Regions from separate parts of the Priestia flexa genome, predicted to be linked through region 3. Evidence: predicted binding sites of a transcription regulator. Region 3 holds the regulator's gene; each other region holds the start of a gene.
The links. Region 3 encodes Rex, which represses fermentation and respiration genes when NADH is low (regulators of the CRP and FNR family bind a similar motif). Its sites were predicted from a motif close to TTGTGAAATATTTCACAA; they were not measured.
Positions count from the first base shown of each region.

Region 1: a site for Rex is predicted at 1,177-1,194, ahead of LZP85_RS18485 (AtpZ/AtpI family protein). Genes of this name have one in related genera too.
Region 2: a site for Rex is predicted at 2,190-2,207, ahead of LZP85_RS14940 (L-lactate dehydrogenase). Genes of this name have one in related genera too.

Region 1 covers NZ_CP090431.1:3,582,926-3,586,188, reverse strand. The annotation lists gene LZP85_RS18490 (S8 family serine peptidase) at 1-1,084, shown strand, start outside; gene LZP85_RS18485 (AtpZ/AtpI family protein) at 1,404-1,625, shown strand; gene LZP85_RS18480 (ATP synthase subunit I) at 1,632-2,015, shown strand; gene atpB (F0F1 ATP synthase subunit A) at 2,022-2,735, shown strand; gene atpE (F0F1 ATP synthase subunit C) at 2,827-3,039, shown strand; gene atpF (F0F1 ATP synthase subunit B) at 3,159-3,263, shown strand, end outside.
Region 2 covers NZ_CP090431.1:2,903,685-2,906,947, reverse strand. The annotation lists gene LZP85_RS14945 (L-lactate permease) at 1-1,093, opposite strand, end outside; gene LZP85_RS14940 (L-lactate dehydrogenase) at 1,143-2,084, opposite strand; gene LZP85_RS14935 (YycC family protein) at 2,345-2,488, opposite strand; gene LZP85_RS14930 (glycerophosphodiester phosphodiesterase) at 2,590-3,263, shown strand, end outside.
Region 3 covers NZ_CP090431.1:3,960,920-3,964,182, reverse strand. The annotation lists gene tatC (twin-arginine translocase subunit TatC) at 1-721, opposite strand, end outside; gene LZP85_RS20540 (twin-arginine translocase TatA/TatE family subunit) at 737-919, opposite strand; gene LZP85_RS20535 (redox-sensing transcriptional repressor Rex) at 952-1,596, opposite strand; gene LZP85_RS20530 (ABC-F family ATP-binding cassette domain-containing protein) at 1,872-3,263, shown strand, end outside.

The DNA of each region.
Region 1 (3,263 bases), 380 kb from region 3:
CGTAATTGTATACCATGCTATTAATGGAGTGGTAGACGAGAGTGTAAGTGAATCGTTTTCAATTCCAGTAGTTATGGTTTCGAGTGATGTAGGAGAATCCATAAAGAAAGAAATTCAAAAAGGGAACGTGTATGCATTCGCTTCTATGGAAACTGTAGAAGACATTATTACTCCTTTTAGCTCCAGAGGTCCAGTTACGAGCACCTGGGATATCAAACCTGATGTGGTAGCACCAGGTTACCAAATTATGAGTACGGTACCGAACGGGTATGAGCCTTTAAATGGAACAAGCATGGCAGCACCTCACGTAGCGGGAGCCTGTGCGTTACTTTTACAGGCTCACCCCAATTGGTCTCCAGAACAAGTAAAAGCGGCACTTATGAGTACGGCAAAGCCAATTCGTAACTTAAAGGGTGAGCTCTATCACTCGTATGAACAAGGAGCAGGAAGAATTCAAGTGGAACGTGCTGTAAAGGCAACAACGCTGTTATCACCTAGCACGCTGTCGTTTGGAGTTTTTGAAGGACAAAGTAACAAAAGGATTAAAATGCGTATTTTTAATGAGGCGAATTACAAAAACGTTTATCATGTTACGCCTCCAACAAAAACGTTTGGTGAAATTTGGAGAGTGCCGCTTTCTTTCACATTGAAGCCGAAAGAAACGAAGACCATTGCAGTTGATCTTCAGGTAAACAGCCATCAAAAGAAAAAAGGCATATATGATGGGCGTTTAGAAATTCGTGATTCACGTGAAACAATATCAATACCCTATTTGTATATGGTTGAAAAGCCAAATTACCCTCGTGTTATGGGACTACAGGCCGTACAGGGAAGTGACGAAAAAACGTATCTATACGAATTGTTTTTGCCTGAAGGAGCAGATGAATTTGGTATTGCTGTTTATGACATAGACACCCTTCGGTTTGTCTCTTATTTAGATGTAGATAAAAAACTAGAAAGAGGGATGTTAAAACGGAAAATTCAGCTGCAGGAAGAGTTGCCCAAAGGTGAGTATAAAGTGTTCGCATACGCTAAAAAAGATGGTAAAACAGAGGTAGCAAACGCAGGGCTAGTAATTGAGTAAAAGGGCGTAAAACCAAGGTTTTACGCCCTTTTACATTGTTCTTATTTAAATATGAAATATGTGTGGCAAAAATGTGAACATCCCTTTTTAGATTGTGAAGTTTTTAGCTTAAACACATTGACATTAAATATGCGCTATTGTATGCTAACAATGGATATAAATGATAAGGTTTTCAACACTTGAAAATCAAGGTTCGCTTGTGTTTTTGACTAACTGTTTTTAACTTTTTTGGTAATTTATACATAAGCTCGCATAGTTTTAGAGTAGAGTATGTAGATTTTTTTTAAAAAAAAGAATTTACCAAAAAGGGGTTTTCTAAATGACTAAGCAAAAACGGCATTCATTACAAGCGATTGCATTGATGTCCACCATTCTTTCTCAGTTAGCAGGTTCCGTATTAATCGGTCTATTTGGTGGCAAATGGATTGATGGAAAAGTTGGGACTGAGCCACTTTTTTTAGTTTTAGGCCTTCTTTTAGGGCTTGCAGTTGGCGTCTATGCCATGCTGCGCACAGTCCGACAATTTTTTTCAGGAGATTAATAATCCATGCAAGAATTGCAACATTTATTTCCAAGACTTCGATCCTACATATTTTATTTACTAGCACTATACGTTCTCGGATGGGGATTTACTCCTTATCAAACCGTGTTTTTAGGCCTGATTTTAGGTACAGCACTCAGTTTGTATAACCTTTGGGTTTTAGTAAGAAGGGCTAAACAGTTTGGACAAGCGCTGGATGAAGGAAAACGACCTCGTTCAGTAGGAACATTTGCAAGGTTTGCAACCGCTGCTCTAGCAGTTGTAATTACAATCTCTTATCCAAATACTTTTCATATTATTGGTGTAGTTATGGGATTAATGACATCCTATCTTGTCATTATCATAGATTTAGTTGTTCAAAATATACGCAGGAGATGGGAAGAGAGGTGAATATAGTTGGGTCATGAATCACCAACTCAAGATTTCTTTGGTCTTACGTTTAATCTCAGTAACATGTTGATGATTACCGTGGCGTCAGTCATTGTGTTTTTAATTGCAGTTTTATGTACTCGTACTTTAGCAATGAAGCCTACAGGTATGCAAAACTTCCTGGAATGGGTATTAGACTTTGTAAAAGGCCTCATTAACAGCACAATGGATTGGAAGACGGGTGGTCGTTTCTTAACATTAGGTGTAACGCTACTAATGTATATCTTTGTCGCCAATATGTTAGGATTACCATTTGCCGTTGTTGTCGATCACGAATTATGGTGGAAATCACCGACTGCTGATCCGACGATTACATTGACTCTAGCAGCAATGGTCGTTGTCTTATCACATTATTATGGTATTAAGATGAAGGGATTTGCAGAATATGGTCGAGATTACTTCAAACCAATGCCTTTTCTATTCCCATTAAAGATTATTGAAGAGTTTGCAAATACGCTAACGCTTGGTCTACGTCTTTTCGGGAATATCTATGCAGGAGAAATTCTGTTAACTTTATTAGCAGGGCTTGCTACAAGTGGTACTGCTCTTGGATTATTTGGGGCAGTTGTGCCAACATTGGCATGGCAAGGCTTCAGTATTTTCGTAGGTGCAATTCAAGCTTTTATCTTTACAATGTTAACAATGGTTTACCTGGCACACAAAGTGAGTCAAGACCATTAATTTATAAAACCTTCGCTCAAGCTTTACCCGTTTTGAGCGAGTTTAAAACATGTTGAAAAAATTCTATTTCACTAAGGGAGGACTTTATAAAATGGGTTTATTAGCAGCTGCAATTGCAATTGGTTTAGCGGCACTAGGTGCTGGTATCGGTAACGGTCTTATCGTATCAAAAACAGTAGAAGGTATCGCTCGCCAACCAGAAGCACGTGGTACATTAACAACGACAATGTTCATCGGGGTTGCATTAGTAGAGGCGATTCCTATCATCGCTGTAGTAATCGCGTTCATGGTTCAAGGTCAATAATCAGTAACTTAAAACGTTTAAAAGTGGCGAAGATCATTCGAAAAGAACCTTCGCCATTGCTTTATGTCTTTAATGAGCAAAATCATAGATGTTAAGTCTTTGAAGGGAGTGAAGCAGCCGTGTCAAATACGTTTGTATTAGGAGCATCAGGCTTTAACGGTGGAGATATTTTATTCCAATTAGTAATGTTCCTTATCTTGCTAGCATTGTTACGTAAGTTCGCG
Region 2 (3,263 bases), 1.1 Mb from region 3:
TTTTCGTTGTTAAAACAGTCGTTATAGCAGCAAAAAGGATGGCCGTTCCTGTTGCTCCAATGAAATCAATTGAAAGTACAATAGGTGTTCCAGGAGCATTAAAAGTGAAAACAAAAGGTGATAACAGGTTTCCTAGTTGGAAAAGAGATTTGAAAACAGGAAGGCTCCAGATTAGTACAAATCCTGTTAACAAATAAAAAGGTGACCAAGAAAGAATAACTTCTTTTACTGGATATTTTCTCACAGTAGGGGCTTGTCCATTTAGCAAGAAAATACGCTTTGGCTGCCATTTACGTAAGAAAAGAGCAAGTGCTCCCATTGCTAAAAGCGCAGGAATAATATCAGCAAGCTCTGGCCCAATTAGGATGGTCATAGCGGCTTGTGCACTAGTATAAACAAAAGATGTGACCAAAATAGCAGGGAGCGTTTCTTTAACTCCTCGCCATCCATCAATTAAAAAGATAAGTAAAAAAGGAATCGTAAAGTTAATGAAAGGGAGAGTTAAAGTTGTTTGCACCGATACATCCATGGCGCTTACGTTCTCTAACTGAAAAGTATCAACAATCGCTACTGGAATCCCAATGGCGCCAAATGCACCAGATGCTCCGTTCGCGATTAGGCAAAGCATAGCTGCTTGAAGTGGCTTAAAACCGAGTGAAACAAGTAGTACGGCGCAAATTGCAATTGGCACACCAAAGCCTGCAGCTCCTTCTAAAAAGGCATTAAAGCAAAAGCCGATGAGCAATAGCTGAAGTCGCTGATCACTGGAAATGTTAATAATACTACCTCTTAAAACATCAAATTTTCCGGTTTCAACGGCAATTTTATAAAGCCACACAGCCATAATAATAATATAGCCAATAGGCCAGATACCTTGAACGAACCCTTGAATAACGCTGCCGAATGCATGCGTAGGTGAAAGGTCAAAAAAGTAAATAACAAGAAAGAGCGTAATACCCAAGTTTAACAGTGCTGCATAAATTCCTTTCATTTTAAAAAGGGTCAAACATATTAAAAATGAGATAATGGGAATAGCTGCAATAAGTGCTGAAAGCGTAAGGTTTTGAAATGGATTATACGTATCAACAAGCATATGAATGGCTCCTTTAGAAAGCGAGAAAGCGAACTTCCTCGCTTCCTGCTTAGTTTGTTAAAGAGAAAAATGGCTGCTGAATTTCTTTTAACGTTTGAATAGATTTTGAGAATTTTTCATGTTCGGACTTATCTAACGGAAGTTCTAAGACTTTCTTTACACCTCCACGGTGAATGATACTTGGAACACCTACATAAATATCATGTTCACCATATTCTCCGTCTAGATAGGCTCCTACTGGAAGGACAACCTGCTCATTTTTCAAGATGGCTCTCGTAATTCTAGCTAATCCCATTGCGATACCATAATAAGTAGCACCTTTTGATTTGATAATTTCATAAGCCGCATTTCGTACTTGAACAGCAATTTCTTCTTTTCGTTCTGATGATAGCTGATCTGCGATTGGTGTTCCAGAAATGTTAGCGCCACTCCAAACGGCAAGCTGAGAATCTCCGTGTTCTCCAATGATATAACCGTGGACGCTTGTTGGAGCTGCGCCAAGCTCTTCACTGAGGAGGTGACGGAAACGAGCTGAGTCAAGGATGGTGCCTGAACCAATCACGCGTTCCTTTGGAAGTCCTGAAAATTTCCATGTGGCATAAGTAAGGATATCAACTGGGTTTGTCGCTACTAAAAAAATACCATTAAATCCAGAGGACATGACTCCATTCACGATGTGTTCAAAGATTTTGACATTTTTATGAACAAGGTCAAGTCTTGTTTCTCCTGGCTTTTGAGCTGCTCCTGCACAAATTACGACAATAGCAGCATCTTTGCAATCATCGTACGTTCCAAAAGAAATGCGCATAGAGCTTGGAGCATATACGATACCGTGAGCTAAATCCATTACATCACCGCGTGCTTTTTCTTCGTTTAAGTCAACTAACACTAACTCATCGCAAATACCTTGGTTCATTAATGAATAGGCATAGCTTGCTCCAACTGCACCTGTACCTACTAACACAACTTTGTTTCCTAATGTCATTTCCATAAGAATGCCTCCTCAAGCAAATAGTATGTGAAATATTTCACATAGTTAGATAAATAAAAAACAAATCATCTTTAATTTTTTGTAATCATTTCGGCGAATTAGATATTGTGAAGTATTTCACAATTAGATAATAACACTTGCTTTTTCATTTTGCAATAATAAAATATCATTTTTGTTAAAAGTTAATTAAATAAAAAAAGACCTTCTAAAAGGCCTTTCTTATCTTGTATCGCTCCATAATACCAGTGATATTTCTATCATTAGCTCTTGTCGTCTTCTTTATCCAGCTGAGCAAGCTTTTGCAATAGGATATGCTGGGGCATGTGCATAAGTTGTTCTAAAGGAACGTTTAGTTTTTCAGCTAGTTTGACAGCCGTATCAGGTGAGATTTGTAATGGTCTCATACATATCAACTCCTATTCTCTTGTAAAATATATGTGTAAGCATTATGATAAATTGCAACTACCTTGTTAATCATAAGTCATAATGAAGGGATTGAGCAAGTATGCGTATTATGGGTCACAGAGGAGCAGCAGGGACGTTTCCTGAAAATACAATGATTTCGTTTGAAGAAGCAATCAGAGTAGGAGCAGATGGAATTGAGCTTGATGTTCATATGTCCAAAGACGATGAGCTCATGGTTATTCATGATGAAAAAGTTGATCGTACAACAAATGGTAAAGGGTATATAAGGGACTTTAATTATAAAGAATTAAGAAGCCTTGATGCGAGCTATAAATTTAAAAAGAAATACGGCGCGTGTCAAATACCTACGTTAAAAGAAGTACTAGCTTGGGCTTCTAATCAACAGTTTTCTGTTAATATTGAATTGAAAAACAACTTGTTTGACTATGCTTATTTAGAAATGAAAGTACTGGACCTTATTTACTATTATAAAATGAAAGACCGTATCATTATATCTTCATTCAATCATAATAGCTTAGCGAGAGTAACATCTTTTGATTCAACCATTGAAACCGCTATTTTATACTCATACCCAATGTTTGAGCCTTGGATTTATGCTCAACACCTTGGTGCTAGAGCACTTCATCCAAATTATCGTACGGTTAATCAAGTAAACGTAGCTGCTTCCAAAGACTATCGTATCCCTGTGCGTCCATATACGGTGAATGATGTGAAGCTAGCGAAACAGCTATACGGATATGGCTGTGAATCCAT
Region 3 (3,263 bases):
TATGTTTCAGCATTTTACGATAGGAAATGCGAGAAATAATAATGCTAATTTCATAAAGGATGAATAAAGGAATTGTAACCATTAGGTGTGATAACAATTCTGGAGGTGTAATAAAAGCCGCTATGACTAATAACACAAAATAAGCGTACTTCCGGATACTGCTTAAGAACTGTGGCGTCACAATACCTAGTCTTGTTAAAAACATAATGACAACGGGTAATTGAAACAATAGACCAAATGGTAGCGTAAGCTGAAATAAAAATGAAAAATATTCATTGATACCAATAACTTGGTTAACATCTAGCTTATCCGCTATTCGAATCATAAACTCTACTACAAAAGGAAAGAGAACAAAGTAAGCAAACGAAATACCAGTAAGAAATAGGATAATTGAAATTGGAATGTATCCAAGAGTTACTTTTCGCTCTTTATCATACAAGCCTGGACTTATAAATGCCCATAATTGATAGAGAGCAATAGGAGCAGAAACAACACATCCAATTACAAACGCAAACTGCATATAAATCTTAACCGGATCGGTCAATTTAAATGCGTTCATTGTTAGCGAGCTTGCCTCGTCTGCTGATTGTAGATAAATAATAACGCGATCCGCTAAGAAAAAACCGCCAATTGTAGCAATAAAAAAGAAAAAGACGACGATTAAAATCCTTTTTCGCAGTTCACCAATGTGATCATATACAGACATTTCTTGTTCGTTCATATGTCAATCATTCCTCTATTGATTTCGTTCTTTCTTCTTGCCCTCGTCTTCGTTATCTTCCATTATTCCTTTAGTGGCACTTTTAAACTCCCTTAACGTGTGGCCTACAGCTCGACCAAGCTCGGGAAGCTTCTTTGGTCCAAAAACTAAAAGTGCAAAAATTACAATTAAAATCACACTACCTGCACCTAATCCCATGGTTTCCCCTCCTTTATTACATATATATTCTATTATATATTATTTTCAGGGTAATTTTTCAAAAAGTAAACCAGCGACTGAAGCTCTACGGCTAAATCAATGTGATGCAGACGAATAGAGCTTGGCACATTTAAACGGGCAGGGGTAAAATTTAAAATACCTTTGATTCCGCATTTGACTAAGCGGTCCGTAATTTGCTGTGCCACTGTAGCTGGAACCGTTAGGATCGCAACAGAAATATCTTCTGTCATATGTTCTTCAAGCTTATCTAAATGATAAACGGGTACGTCTCCAACGTTAGTACCCACCTTTTCTTCAATAACATCAAAAGCAAATTCAATTTTTGTATTGTTATTCTTAATGAAATTGTAGTTTAAAAAAGCTGTTCCAAGATTACCAACACCAATCAGAGCAACTTTGGTTACTTCATCTTGATCTAATGTTTTGCGAAAAAAACTTAGTAAATAATTGACGTTATAGCCATATCCCTTTTTACCCAAGGCTCCAAAATAGGAAAAATCGCGACGAATTGTAGCGGAGTCTACTTTCACCGCTTCGCTTAATTCTGCTGACGATACACGTTGCTTACCAGAAGCATGTAGATTTTTAATAAAACGATAGTATAGTGGCAACCGCTTTGCTGTAGCTTGTGGTATTTTTAAGTTTTCTGTATTCATCTTGTGCCCCCTTAATTACGATAGATATAATGGCTATCGTTCAGATCTCCGCTTGACTTAGCAAGATTCTCTTTTTAAATTAGATAGCGCTTCCATTAAGTGAACCTTCTATTCACTCATGAACAGTAGTCTATAGTTTATTTTAACACAGTCTATGTGGTAATAATGAATTCTACACATAATTTTGTGGAAATGCTTATGACATGCACCTATTCATACTTCTGTCTTAAAAATATGTTAAAATACACTATGTCGAAATGAGTAGAGGTGAAACGATGATTATTCTACAGTTAAACGGAATTACGAAATATTACGGGGCAGACCCGATTTTATCAAATATAAAACTTGAAGTTCAATCTAAAGACCGCATTGCACTAGTTGGTCGAAACGGAGCGGGAAAATCAACGCTTCTAAAAATTATTTCTGGTGAACTTTCCTACGACAGTGGAGAGATTATGAAGCCAAAAGAAACAACGATTGACTACATGGGACAGGATACAGTGTTAGAATCCACTTTATCTATTTGGGACGAAATGTTAACCGTCTTCAAGCCATTGCAAAAAATGGAGAAAGAACTAAGAAAGCTTGAAGAAAAAATGGGAGACCCTTCTTATCAGCAGGATTCCAACAACTATGAAAAGCTTTTAAAGGAATACGATCAGCTTCAAATTTCCTTTAAAGATCTAGGCGGATACCAATACGAAGCTGACATTCGTTCAATCCTGCACGGGTTTCGCTTTTCAAACTTTGATTACTCCACCCCTATTTCTACACTAAGCGGTGGGCAAAAAACACGACTGGCTCTAGCTAAGCTGTTACTAACTAAACCTGATTTGCTAATTTTAGATGAGCCTACCAACCATCTTGACATTGAAACATTGGCTTGGTTAGAGCAATTTTTACAAAATTACGATGGCGCTATCCTAATTGTCTCCCATGATCGCTACTTCCTTGATAAAGTGGTTACACAAGTCTATGAAGTAAGTCAAAAAACCACCTATAAATATCCTGGTAACTACTCAAATTATTTAACACAAAAAGCCGAACGCTATGAGCGTGAGATGAAGCAATTTGAAAAACAGCAGGATGAAGTAGCAAAGCTTAATGATTTCATTCAAAAAAATATTGCTAGGGCTTCAACAACAAAGCGAGCTCAAAGCAGACGTAAACAGCTAGAACGCATGGAGCTAATGGATCGGCCAAACGATGGTGAAAAAGGTGCAAGCTTTTCCTTTGATATTGAACGGCAAAGCGGAAATGAAGTATTAAAAGTTGACAACCTTTCCATTGGATATGAAGAAAATCAGTTTATTGTAAAAAACATTAACCTTCGTGCTACTCGTCAAGATAGCATTGCCCTAGTAGGTCCAAACGGGATTGGTAAATCTACTCTGTTAAAAGGCTTAATGAATAAACTTCCTTTTGTTTCAGGAGAAATCCAATTCGGTTCTAATGTAGCCGTAGGCTATTATGATCAAGAACAGGCAAACTTGACGTCTAACAAAGCCGTACTCAATGAATTATGGGACGACTACCCTACTACTACTGAAAAAGAAATTCGAACTGTGCTCGGTAATTTTTTATTTTCAGGCGACGATGTCTTAAAGGTTGTTTCCACACTAAGCGGTGGAGAAAAAGCAAGACTCGCCTTAGCAAAACTGATGATG